One region of the Escherichia sp. B1147 genome, then DNA from elsewhere that is predicted to be linked to it. Evidence: riboswitches for the same ligand, from Rfam matches in the RefSeq annotation. Region 1 holds a riboswitch; each other region holds the start of a gene.
The links. A riboswitch is a leader RNA that binds a small molecule or an ion and turns the genes downstream of it on or off. The one in region 1 is predicted to bind thiamine pyrophosphate.
Positions count from the first base shown of each region.

Region 1 (4,416 bases):
CCACAGCACGGGTTGCGCCAGCACTTCCGGCAATTGGCGATTTACACCATCGACAATCACCGCCAGTAACGGCGGCAGCAACAACAGCAGCGCAAGTACGATCAACACAGTGTCGCAAATGCGACTATGCAGACGATCGTCCGGGTCGCGCCAGCCTTGCAGCAACGTGGTGCCGGGCGCAATGGCCTTACTTAATCGCTGACTCAGCAGCACCAGCCCAAGGCAGCACACCATCTGGATCAATGCCAGCATCGCCGCGCGGGCGGGATCGTAGTCGTAACTCAGCGCCTGATAGATTGCCAGTTCGATAGTGGTCGCCTGTGGACCGCCCCCCAGCGACAGCACGGTGGCGAAGCTGGCGAAACAGAGCATAAAGATAAGCGCAGCAACCGGCGGGATTTGTCGCCGTAACCACGGCCATTCAACGAAGCGGAAAAAATGCCAGCCGCGCATCCCAAGCTGGGCGGCAAGTTGACGTTGTTCGCCGGGAATGTTTTCCAGTGCCTGAAGTAATAAACGGCTCGCCATCGGCAGATTAAAAAATACGTGCGCCAGCAAAATGCCTTGCAGGCCGTAGGGCGAAAAGGTCCACTCCAGACCAAGCGATTGCCAGAGCGATGCCAGCCAGCCATGGCGGCCATAGACGCTAAGAATGCCGAAAACGGCAACCAGCACCGGGAGGATCAAGGTCATTGCGCACAGACGCAACATCGCCAGGCGTCCAGGAAAGCGCCTGCGATAGAGGGCGCGGGCAAGGAATATCGCCGGTACGACAGATAGCAGCGCCGAGAGAAACGCCTGCCAGAAGGAGAAGCGCACCACATGCCACAGGTAGCTATCCTGCCAGATGGCCGACCAGTCACCCTGCGGCGCGTTCCACCACAGGGCGAGAAAGGCCGCCAGCGCAACCGCCACCACCAGCGTGGCGGCGCTTACACCTGGAATTAACCAGCCGGGAATTAACGGGTGACGGCGCGTTGCCATTCGCTAATCCATGTCTGACGTTGTGCCGCCACTTCGGCGGGCGTGAACTCCAGCGTGGTGGCCGGTTTGGTCAGTTGTTCAAATCCGGCAGGTAGCGCGACGTTTGCCACCGGATACATCCAGTTGCCGGTTGGGATCGCATTCTGGAAAGCCGGAGAAACCATAAACTGAAGGAATTTTTGCGCCAGCTCCGGCTGCTTGCTGGCAGCGGTGCGGGCGGCAACTTCCACTTGCAGATAGTGGCCTTCGCTAAAGTTCGCGGCGGCGTAGTTATCTTTTTTCTCTTCGAGAATGTGATAAGCCGGAGAAGTGGTGTAGCTCAATACCAGATCGCTTTCGCCTTTTAAAAACAGGCCGTAGGCTTCGCTCCAGCCTTTGGTGACTGTGACGGTTTTCTTCGCCAGCTTCTGCCAGGCTTGTGGGGCGTCATCGCCATAGACTTTTTGCATCCACAGCAGCAGACCCAGGCCCGGCGTACTGGTGCGTGGATCCTGATAAATCACCCGCCAGTTCTGATCGCTCTCAACCAGTTCTTTCAGGCTTTGCGGCGGATTTTTCAGTTTGTTCTTGTCATAGACGAAGGCGAAGTAGCCGTAATCAAATGGTACGAAAGTGTCATTATTCCAGCCGCCGGGAACGTTAACGGCATCCGCTGGCACGCCACTTTTGGCGAACAGTCCGGTTTTGCTGGCTGCATCTAACAAATTGTTATCCAGCCCCAGCACCACATCAGCTTTGCTGTTTTTGCCTTCCATCCGCAGACGGTTGAGCAGTGAGACGCCATCTTCCAGCGCCACCAGTTTCAGTTCGCAATTACAGTCGGCTTCAAAGGCTTTTTTGACTACCGGACCTGGCCCCCAGTCGGCAGCGAAGGAGTCGTAGGTATAAACAGTCAGAACGGGTTTAGCGAAAACGGGCGCTGTGCACAGCAACAGCAGGGGAAGACATTTTTTTAACACTTTGCACCTCAAAAAAGAGTGGCAAAGGACTTGAGAAGGAGCCTCAAATCCCTTCGCCGGCGTTATCCGGATCAGGTTCGACGGGTATTTTCTCAGCGCACGCGTCTGCGTGGCACCCCGTTGAGAACGGCGTTAGTGTAGTGATTTTGTTATCAACCAGCAATCATGGATCCGGCGGCGCAAACCACGCTGATTTAAAATCGAACCAGCCGAGGGTATTCATACGCAGGCCGCGCATACTGCGTTGCCCCTGAATGATCAACCAGTGATGGATAAGCGGCACCATCGCTTTGCTGGTGACCAACTGTTGGCACCAGTTCGCCAGATTCATCTCACCATTACGCCAGCGGGCGGCGTCGGCTTGCCAGTCGAGAGGAATACAGTGTTGCAGCAGCGGCACTTCGCACAAGTGCGCGAACAGTGAAAAATCCAGCGGCAGCGTAAAGTTGGCGCTGTTAAGCCAGATGTCGCTTTCGAACTCACCTTCGTGCCACTGATCGTAGCTGATCTCTTTGATTTCCAGCGTAACCTGATGACTCGCCAGAATCTGCTGCATGATCCCGGCAATGACCCGATGTTCAATATGATCCTGATAAAATGTCAGGGTGAGATGTTCCAGCCCGGCAGGCTTTTCGCAATGCGTGGGGCGGGCATGGTGCCAGCGGGGGAGCAGCCCATAGGCCGGAAACCACAGTTGCTGGTACTGTTCCTCGGCGAAATAAACCAGATTGGTCGGCGAAAGCACATAGCTTATCCAGTCTCTGACTTGCTGATTCGCCCCGCGATGAGTCCGACTGTCGAACAGTAAATAATAGCAGCCTTCCTCCAGGCGACTTTCAATCTCTTTTTCCTCGCCCTGTGGTCCTTTCAGCATCAGCCCTCCGGCTGGCTCGTCGGCAATTTCCGGCAAGACCCAGACGTTAACTTCGTCGATTAGCGCCCGATAACCGAAGAAATCGTCGAATGCCTGAATTTTCAGTTGATTGCTGCTGTTACGCATTACCGCATATGGACCGGTGCCGATGGGATGGCTGGCAAAGTTACTGATGGTTTCCCATTCACGTGGCAGGATCATCGCCGGAACTTGCCCCAGCAATAACGGCAACCAGCGGTCCGGCTGCGTGAGATGGATATCCAGCGTCCAGGGCGTCGGCGACACAATTTCAGCAATGTGGGAATAGAGCGGCAGCGTATTGATCCGTTTCAATGAGGCGATCACATCGTCCATTTCAAGTTCACGGCCATGATGAAAATGGACCCCTGGGCGCAAAAAGAAGCGCCAGTGGAGTGGGGAAATTTGCTGCCAGTGGTGGGCTATATCTGCCTCCAGTTCCCCATTTTCCTCATTTACGCGCGTGAGCGAACTGAAGATTTGCCGGGCGATATGGGTTTCAGAACGGCGCAATGCGCTGCCGGGTAGCAGGTTGCGCAACGGACGATAGTAGAGGACACGCAGGATGTGCCGACCCTGGCGGAAGCTGCGTCCCAGATGAGAAATCAGCATTTGCCGCACGGCAGTTTTGTCACCGACTAGCTGCACCAACTGGTCAATGCGATCCTGCTCCAGCAGGTCTTCCGCCCGTTGTTGCTGAAGCGCCAGCCCGGTGTAGAGGAATGTCAGACGCGAGCGTTTACCGCGCCCGACTTCCGCTTCCCATGTTAACCAGCCGCGATCCTGCATGGTGTTGAGCAGGGTGCGCATATGACGGCGGGAGCAGCTCAATAACTCTGCCAGTTCGTTGAGCGTCGTGTCCTGCGATCTACCCTCGCAGCATTGCCACAGGCGGATGAACTGTTGTTGCAGACGACCAGAAGGCATAAAAGGGGAACTCCTGCGCAAAAGTCAGCAATTTAATTTTCCCTATATTAAGTCAATAATTCTTAACGATGAAGCAAGGAGGTGTCCCATGCGTCAGTTTTATCAGCACTATTTTACCGCGACAGCGACGTTGTGCTGGTTGCGTTGGTTAAGCGTTCCACAACGATTAATCATGCTTGAAGAGCTGATGCAGTGGGAGGGGAGTGATTCTGACTACTGATTTGCGGACATCATGTGTGACTGAGTATTGGTGTTAATCGCCACGCCAGCAGTGAATACCTGCTGGCTTTTTTCTTTTTGGCGATTGAGCCGGACGGCGTACAAACTAACGCATAAACGCCGGTTGCTTCTCTTCATAAATGGCAATGGCGTCGTCGTGCTGCAAGGTCAGCCCGATGCTGTCCAGACCGTTCATCATGCAGTGGCGGCGGAAGGCATCAATAGCAAAGCGATAAGTTTTATCACCCGCTTTCACTTCCTGAGCTTCCAGATCCACATCGAAATGAATCCCCGGATTGGCTTGCACCAGCGCAAACAGCTCATCCACTTCGGCATCGCTTAATTTCACCGGCAGCAGTTGGTTGTTAAAGCTGTTGCCATAGAAAATATCGGCGAAACTGGGCGCAATCACCACTTTAAAACCGTAATCGGTCA
Region 1 covers NZ_LFHY01000002.1:147,491-151,906, reverse strand. Annotated here, with positions in the region: gene thiP (thiamine/thiamine pyrophosphate ABC transporter permease ThiP) at 1-984, opposite strand, end outside; gene thiB (thiamine ABC transporter substrate binding subunit) at 960-1,943, opposite strand; TPP riboswitch at 1,974-2,073, opposite strand; gene sgrR (DNA-binding transcriptional regulator SgrR) at 2,107-3,762, opposite strand; gene sgrT (glucose uptake inhibitor SgrT) at 3,851-3,982, shown strand; gene leuD (3-isopropylmalate dehydratase small subunit) at 4,088-4,416, opposite strand, start outside.

Region 2 (4,416 bases), on a different contig from region 1:
TTGCCCATTCGGTTTTGCTCGGATACATCTCATGGCCGCAGTAGCCGCAATATTTATGTGAGCGGTAAAACTCCGCCAGTTGCACACCGCGCCCAGCCAGTTGAAACAGCCCAACATCCAGATCAATCACCTGACGTACCGATCCCATATCGTGACGACGCTGCTGTTGCACTAGCCAAACAGGTTCTCCCTGCCATTCGCCTATATGCAGTGCGCGCTGACCCACAAGATCGAAATTTGCCGCTTCGCCGTATGGTAATTCTCCCTTCGGCAACCATAATTTTTGTTCATGACTGACTACCCACCAGCCGTGATCTAATTTTTCAATTATACGATCCATAGCTCTTGCACTACCTTTGCATCACTGGCATGTTTAACATGGTTTTTACATTTCTCACTGAGCAGTTTTTGAATACAAACTTGCGGAGTCAATCATGCTTAACCAGCTCGATAACCTGACGGAGCACGTCAGAGGAAGTAACAAACTGGTTGATCGCTGGCTACATGTACGTAAGCATCTGCTCGTGGCTTACTACAATCTGGTTGGCATTAAGCCTGGCAAAGAATCGTACATGAGGCTGAATGAAAAAGCCCTTGATGATTTTTGCCAGAGTCTGGTCGACTACCTGTCTGCTGGACATTTCAGTATTTATGAACGCATTCTTCATAAACTAGAAGGCAACGGGCAACTCGCTCATGCCGCGAAGATTTGGCCGCAGCTGGAAGCCAACACGCAACAGATTATGGATTACTATGATTCCAGCCTGGAAACCGCCATCGATCATGATAATTACCTTGAGTTTCAACAGGTTTTATCTGACATCGGCGAGGCGCTGGAAGCACGCTTCGTACTGGAAGATAAGCTGATTCTGCTGGTGCTTGACGCCGCTCGCGTCAAACATCCTGCTTGAGTTCTGCGCTGTTAACGCGTAATTTACATTCAATGCCCCGTTTGCGGGGCTAATTTCTTGTCGGAGTGCCTTAACTGGCTGAGACCGTTCATTCGGGATCCGCGGAACCTGATCAGGCTAATACCTGCGAAGGGAACAAGAGTTAATCTGCTATCGCATCGCCTTTGCGGCGATCGTCTCTTGCTTCATCCGTCGTCTGACAAGCCACGTCCTTAACTTTTGGAATGAGCTATGTCTGCAACAAAACTGACCCGCCGCGAACAGCGCGCCCAGGCCCAACATTTTATCGACACCCTGGAAGGCACCGCCTTTCCCAACTCAAAACGCATTTACATCACCGGCACACATCCCGGCGTGCGTGTGCCAATGCGTGAGATCCAGCTTAACCCGACGCTAATTGGCGGCAGCAAAGAACAGCCGCAGTACGAAGAAAACGAAGCGATTCCGGTCTACGACACCTCCGGCCCGTATGGCGATCCGCAGATCGCCATTAACGTGCAGCAAGGGCTGGCAAAGCTGCGTCAGCCGTGGATCGAGGCGCGCGGCGATACCGAAGAACTCACCGTGCGCAGTTCCGATTACAGCAAAGCGCGGCTGGCAGATGATGGCCTCGACGAGCTGCGTTTTAGCGGCGTATTAACGCCAAAACGCGCCAAAGCAGGCCGCCGCGTCACGCAGTTGCACTACGCCCGTCAGGGCATCATCACACCGGAGATGGAATTCATCGCCATTCGCGAGAATATGGGACGCGAGCGCATTCGTAGCGAAGTTTTGCGCCACCAGCATCCTGGAATGAGCTTTGGTGCTCGCCTGCCGGAAAATATCACCGCGGAATTTGTCCGTGATGAAGTCGCTGCCGGACGTGCCATTATCCCTGCTAATATCAATCATCCGGAATCGGAGCCGATGATCATTGGTCGCAACTTCCTGGTAAAAGTTAACGCCAATATCGGCAACTCGGCGGTCACCTCTTCCATCGAAGAAGAAGTGGAAAAACTGGTGTGGTCCACGCGCTGGGGAGCGGATACGGTGATGGATCTCTCCACCGGTCGCTATATTCACGAAACCCGCGAGTGGATTTTGCGTAACAGCCCGGTGCCGATCGGTACTGTGCCGATCTACCAGGCGCTGGAGAAAGTTAACGGGATCGCTGAAGATCTTACCTGGGAAACGTTCCGCGACACACTGCTGGAACAGGCCGAGCAGGGAGTGGATTACTTCACTATCCATGCGGGCGTGCTGCTGCGCTACGTGCCGATGACCGCCAAACGTCTGACCGGTATTGTGTCGCGCGGCGGTTCGATTATGGCGAAATGGTGCCTCTCCCACCATCAGGAAAATTTCCTCTATCAACACTTCCGCGAAATTTGTGAAATCTGTGCCGCTTATGACGTTTCGCTGTCATTGGGCGACGGCCTGCGTCCCGGTTCTATTCAGGACGCCAACGATGAAGCGCAGTTTGCCGAGCTGCATACGCTGGGCGAACTGACCAAAATCGCCTGGGAATATGACGTGCAGGTGATGATTGAAGGCCCGGGGCATGTGCCGATGCAGATGATCCGCCGCAATATGACCGAGGAGTTAGAGCGCTGCCATGAAGCGCCGTTCTATACCCTCGGGCCGCTGACCACCGACATTGCGCCGGGCTATGACCACTTCACGTCAGGGATTGGCGCGGCGATGATTGGCTGGTTTGGCTGCGCGATGCTTTGTTACGTAACGCCAAAAGAGCATCTGGGTCTGCCTAATAAAGAAGATGTTAAGCAGGGGCTTATCACCTATAAGATTGCTGCCCACGCCGCCGACCTGGCGAAAGGGCATCCGGGTGCGCAAATTCGCGATAACGCCATGTCGAAAGCCCGCTTCGAATTTCGCTGGGAAGACCAGTTTAATCTGGCCCTCGACCCGTTTACCGCCCGCGCTTATCACGATGAAACCCTGCCGCAAGAATCCGGCAAAGTCGCCCATTTTTGCTCCATGTGTGGGCCGAAATTCTGCTCGATGAAAATCAGCCAGGAAGTACGTGATTACGCCGCCGCGCAAACCATTGAAGTGGGAATGGCGGATATGTCAGAGAACTTCCGCGCCAGAGGCGGGGAAATCTACCTGCGTAAGGAGGAAGCGTGATGTATCAGCCTGATTTTCCTCCCGTACCTTTTCGTTTAGGACTGTACCCGGTAGTGGACAGCGTACAGTGGATCGAACGCCTGCTGGATGCAGGCGTGCGTACTCTCCAGCTACGCATCAAAGATCAGCGCGATGAAGAGGTGGAAGCCGATGTCGTGGCGGCAATTGCGCTGGGCCGCCGCTATAACGCGCGGCTGTTTATCAACGATTACTGGCGGTTGGCGATTAAGCATCAGGCGTATGGCGTCCATTTGGGGCAGGAAGATTTGCAAGCCACCGATCTCCACGCCATCCACGCGGCAGGTCTGCGACTGGGCGTTTCGACCCATGATGATATGGAGATCGACGTCGCACTGGCAGCACGTCCTTCTTATATCGCGCTGGGACATGTGTTCCAGACGCAAACCAAACAGATGCCTTCTGCACCGCAGGGGCTGGAACAGCTGGCGCGGCACATTGAGCGTCTGGCGGATTATCCCACCGTGGCGATTGGCGGTATCAATCTGGCGCGCGCGCCTGCAGTGATGGCGACGGGTGTCGGCAGTATCGCCGTCGTCAGCGCCATTACCCAGGCAGCAGACTGGCGTGCGGCAACGGCACAGTTGCTGGAAATAGCAGGAGTTGGCGATGAATGACCGTGATTTTATGCGTTATAGCCGCCAAATTCTGCTCGATGATATTGCCATTGAAGGGCAGCAAAAACTGCTCGACAGCCAGGTGCTGATTATCGGTCTTGGCGGGCTGGGTACGCCCGCTGCGCTGTACCTGGCGGGCGCTGGCGTCGGGACGCTGGTACTGGCAGATGACGACGATGTGCATTTAAGTAATCTGCAACGACAAATCCTCTTTACCACTGAAGATATCGATCGCCCGAAATCGCAGGTCAGCCAACAGCGACTGACACAGTTGAATCCCGACATTCAACTGACGGCACTACAACAACGGTTAACGGGTGAGGCGTTAAAAGATGCAGTAGCACGGGCTGATGTGGTGCTCGACTGTACCGACAATATGGCGACTCGCCAGGAGATTAATGCCGCCTGCGTGGCGCTCAACACGCCGCTTATCACCGCCAGCGCAGTCGGATTTGGCGGTCAGTTGATGGTGCTGACACCGCCCTGGGAGCAGGGCTGTTATCGCTGCCTGTGGCCAGATAACCAGGAGCCAGAACGCAACTGCCGCACGGCTGGCGTGGTTGGCCCGGTGGTCGGCGTCATGGGGACGTTGCAGGCACTGGAAGCAATTAAGTTATTGAGCGGTATAGAGACGCCTGCGGGAGAACTCCGGCTGTTCGACGGTAAATCGAGCCAGTGGCGCAGCCTGGCGTTGCGCCGCGCCACAGAATGCCCGGTATGTGGAGGATGCAATGCAGATCCTG
Region 2 covers NZ_LFHY01000023.1:21,267-25,682, reverse strand. Annotated here, with positions in the region: gene nudC (NAD(+) diphosphatase) at 1-340, opposite strand, end outside; gene A9180_RS20890 (Rsd/AlgQ family anti-sigma factor) at 435-911, shown strand; TPP riboswitch at 963-1,063, shown strand; gene thiC (phosphomethylpyrimidine synthase ThiC) at 1,143-3,038, shown strand; gene thiE (thiamine phosphate synthase) at 3,038-3,673, shown strand; gene thiF (thiazole biosynthesis adenylyltransferase ThiF) at 3,666-4,416, shown strand, end outside; gene thiS (sulfur carrier protein ThiS) at 4,405-4,416, shown strand, end outside.
Region 2: linked by a shared signal. The riboswitch ahead of thiC (phosphomethylpyrimidine synthase ThiC) and the one ahead of thiB (thiamine ABC transporter substrate binding subunit) in region 1 are both predicted to bind thiamine pyrophosphate.

Region 3 (4,416 bases), on a different contig from region 1:
GTTCAGGGGGACTTTGCACTGACTCAAACACAAACAGCGAAATATGAACATAATTTTAATGATTCGTCATGTGTGAGTACGAATACCATCGCCCCTATGAGTCCTTCGGATATTATTGTTGGGCTTTATAACGATACCATTAAATTAAATTTACATTTTGAATGGACTAATAAAAACAGCATCACATTATCAAATAACCAGACCAGCTTCACAAATGGTTATTCAGTAACCGTGACATCGGTGGCCAGTAACGCGAAAGTGAATGTTTCTGCGGGGGGCGGCGGAGCAGTGATGATTAATGGTGTCGCGACATTATCCAGTGCTTCATCAACAACGCGTGGGAGTGCCGCAGTGCAATTTTTAATGTGTCTGTTAGGAGGAAAGTCGTGGGATGCATGTGTGAATAGCTACAGAAATGCATTGGCACAAAATGCCGGTGTCTATTCCTTTAATCTGGCATTATCATACAACCCGATAACAACGACCTGCAAACCTGATGATTTATTAATTACTTTAAAGAGTATTCCCGTTTCACAATTACCAGACACAGGTAACAAAGCAACAATAAATAGTGAAGAAGGGAATATTATTCTGCGTTGTAAAAATTTATTAGGTCAACAAAATCAAACATCACGGAAAATGCAGGTGTATTTATCAAGTTCTGACTTGTTAACCAACAGTAACACGGTACTGAAAGGGCCGGAAGATAATGGCGTAGGATTTATTCTTGAAAATGATGGTTCGCCAGTCACACTTTTAAATATCACTGACAGCAGTAAAGGATACACAAATTTAAAAGAAATTGCGGCGAAGTCAAAAATTACAGATACAACGGTTTCAATTCCAGTAACAGCCAGTTACTATGTTTATGATAAAAATAAAGTTAAATCTGGCGCACTGGAGGCAACCGCATTAATCAACGTGAAATACGACTAATAGCAAGCAAGACCAGTAAGTGGCTAATAATAAAAAATAATAAGGTGTCTGCATTTCCCCCTCTCTCCGAGGGGGCTTTTTTTAGCGATGATAAAAAATCTCACCATCGTAGGCTTTAATGATTTTCCCGTCGGTATCGTTGATCAGCACATATGCACCGCCCATATAGGTCCAGTGGGTTCCGGCGTCAGGGGCGGGCAGATTACGCAACTGCCACTGCTTAATGTTGTACTCATCGGTACGGTACATTTCTGGTACGGTGTCACCTGGTTTGAAATGCTTGAAGTCAGCAATGAAACTGCTTAACTCATACTTTGAAATTCCCGAGGCATTGGTCGAACCCGCGGTGGCTGGTGCGGCCCATGCTGCGCTGGTTACCAGCAAAAGCGCACCCAGCAACATCTTATTTTTTATGGTCATATACTCTCCACTTTGGGGATCAGTAAAATCAGTCGCATATCTTTCCTGCCATACAATATAACCGACAAGAGATATTTTGTTAGTGATCCCATGATTTCGTAAAAAGTGTAAATGAAAGGATGCAGCAAAAGCATCCTCATTGAACGAGAAGTCAGCGGAATAAGTTGATTTAAGAATCATCCTGGGCTAAAGGGATAGCGAAGCCCAGGTAATTGTTTTATCTCATAATACCCATAAAGCCATGCACTCCCATATACAACCCGACTAAGCCAATTAACAGACTGGAGAAATAGGGGGCGCGTTTAGCGACAGTGTTAAATCCGCGCCAGCGTTTTGCAACCTGTTGAACACTGATTGCCGCCCCAACGCCTACGGTGACCAGCGTTAACGCCAGGCCAATGCTGAAACTGACGACCAGTGTTGCGCCCAGTGTCAGGGCTTTCAACTGAATGCAAATCAATAGCACGGTAATTGCCGCTGGGCAGGGGATCAGTCCACCTGTTAAACCAAACAATAAAATTTGCCAGTTGGTCACTTCTCTGCCATCGAAGCGGCGTTTAATGTCATTGGCATGGGCTCGTGCATGGGCATCCTGATACTCTTCGCTGTCGCTATGTTCATGATGGTGGTGATGTTCGTGGTCGTGATGATGTTCATGATCATGCCCGTGCATATTCTCAAGCCAGCTTCGTTCGCCGCGCCAGGTGCGCCAGAACATCCAGAACGCGGTGCCAATAATGATCACCGCGGAAATCAGCTGGAGCCACGGTTCCGCTGACTGCGCAGTAAAGCGTTTGCTTATCACCATCCCACCAAAAGCAATCAACCAGACTACCACGGTATGCGATATGGTTGCCGCCAGTCCAAGCATCACCGCCTGTTTGATGGTGCCTTTAATGGCGATAATAAACGCCGCCATCATCGTTTTTGAGTGTCCTGGCTCCAGACCATGTAGCGCACCAAGTAAGATGGCGCTGGGGATGAAAAACCAGGCGTTTCCTTGCTGAAGAAGAGTGGTAAATTCGGTCATGATAATAATTCTTAGTATTAAGTCGGCGGCCTGATTCTACTCCCCCCCAGTACATGATACTACCCCCCAGTAGATTAGTAGTGCTATGATTTTCCATGATCTTGTTAACCAGGTGTTACCATGTCTCATACCATTCGCGATAAACAGAAACTGAAAGCACGCGCCAGTAAGATTCAGGGACAGGTCGTCGCGCTCAAGAAAATGCTCGACGAGCCGCACGAATGCGCTGCCGTTCTACAACAGATTGCCGCTATCCGTGGTGCGGTAAACGGTTTGATGCGGGAAGTGATTAAAGGTCATCTGACGGAACACATAGTTCACCAGGGGGATGAGCTAAAGCGTGAAGAAGACCTGGATGTTGTTCTTAAGGTGCTGGATTCTTATATCAAATAATTTCACAACATTATTGTAATACCGCCGTTTTTCCTCGTTTACAACGTGTGCGCGGGACATTACCATCCTCATCTGCGATTCATCATCGCAACTAAACGACTCGGGGTGCCCTTCTGCGTGAAGGCTGAGAAATACCCGTATCACCTGATCTGGATAATGCCAGCGTAGGGAAGTCACAGGCCGCCAGGTCATTGCTTCTTCACGTTATGGCAGGAGCAAACTATGCAAATCGACCTGCTGAGTCCGGCGCAACCTGCGCACGCGTTACACCTTTTTCACCAACATTCCCCCCTTGTGCATTGCATGACCAATGATGTGGTGCAAACCTTTACTGCCAATACCTTGCTGGCGCTCGGTGCATCGCCAGCGATGGTTATCGAAACCGAAGAGGCCAGTCAATTTTCGGCCATCGCCAGTGCTTTGCTGATTAACGTTGGCACACTGACGCAGCCACGCGCACGGGCGATGCGTGCCGCCGTTGAACATGCAAAACACTCCCAAACGCCCTGGACGCTTGATCCGGTCGCGGTTGGTGCGCTCGATTATCGTCGCCGTTTTTGTCATGAACTTTTATCTTTTAAACCGGCAGCGATACGCGGTAATGCATCGGAAATCATGGCATTAGCGGGCATTTCCAATGGTGGCCGTGGTGTGGATACCACTGACGCCACAGTAAGCGCATTGCCTGCTGCGCAAACTCTGGCTCTGGAAACTGGCGCAGTCGTCGTGGTCACTGGCGAGGTGGATTATATTACCGATGGTCGTCGCACCGTTGGTATTCACGGCGGCGATCCGTTAATGACCAAAGTGGTAGGAACTGGCTGTGCATTATCGGCGGTTGTTGCTGCCTGTTGTGCATTACCTGGCGATACGCTGGAAAACGTCGCATCTGGCTGTCACTGGATGAAACAAGCCGGAGAGCGCGCAGTCGCCAGAAGCGAGGGGCCGGGCAGTTTTGTTCCACATTTCCTTGATGCGCTCTGGCAATTGACGCAGGAGGTACTGGCATGAAACGGATTAACGCTCTGACGATTGCCGGTACTGATCCGAGTGGTGGTGCAGGAATTCAGGCCGATCTTAAAACCTTCTCGGCGCTAGGTGCGTACGGTTGCTCGGTAATCACCGCGCTGGTGGCGCAAAATACCCGTGGCGTACAGTCGGTGTATCGCATTGAGCCTGATTTTGTCGCTGCACAACTTGATTCGGTGTTCAGCGATGTACGAATCGACACCACCAAAATCGGCATGCTGGCGGAAACCGATATCGTTGAAGCGGTGGCAGAACGGCTGCAACGTTACCAGATCCAAAACGTGGTACTGGATACCGTCATGCAGGCAAAAAGCGGCGACCCGCTACTTTCACCTTCGGCGGTTGCCACGCTGCGCAGTCGATTATTGCCACGGGTTTCATTAATAACGCCAAACTTGCCCGAAGCTGCCGCCTTGCTCGACGCGCCACATGCGCATAACGAACAGGAAATGCGGGAGCAGGGGCGAGCACTGTTGGCGATGGGCTGCGGTGCAGTGCTGATGAAAGGCGGTCATCTGGATGATGAGCAAAGCCCGGATTGGCTGTTTACTCGCGACGGCGAACAGCGGTTTACCGCGCCGCGCATTATGACCAAAAACACCCATGGC
Region 3 covers NZ_LFHY01000005.1:490,755-495,170, forward strand. Annotated here, with positions in the region: gene A9180_RS05425 (putative fimbrial-like adhesin protein) at 1-936, shown strand, start outside; gene rcnB (Ni(II)/Co(II) efflux transporter accessory subunit RcnB) at 1,018-1,356, opposite strand; gene rcnA (nickel/cobalt efflux protein RcnA) at 1,574-2,386, opposite strand; gene rcnR (Ni(II)/Co(II)-binding transcriptional repressor RcnR) at 2,507-2,779, shown strand; TPP riboswitch at 2,871-2,967, shown strand; gene thiM (hydroxyethylthiazole kinase) at 3,002-3,790, shown strand; gene thiD (bifunctional hydroxymethylpyrimidine kinase/phosphomethylpyrimidine kinase) at 3,787-4,416, shown strand, end outside.
Region 3: linked by a shared signal. The riboswitch ahead of thiM (hydroxyethylthiazole kinase) and the one ahead of thiB (thiamine ABC transporter substrate binding subunit) in region 1 are both predicted to bind thiamine pyrophosphate.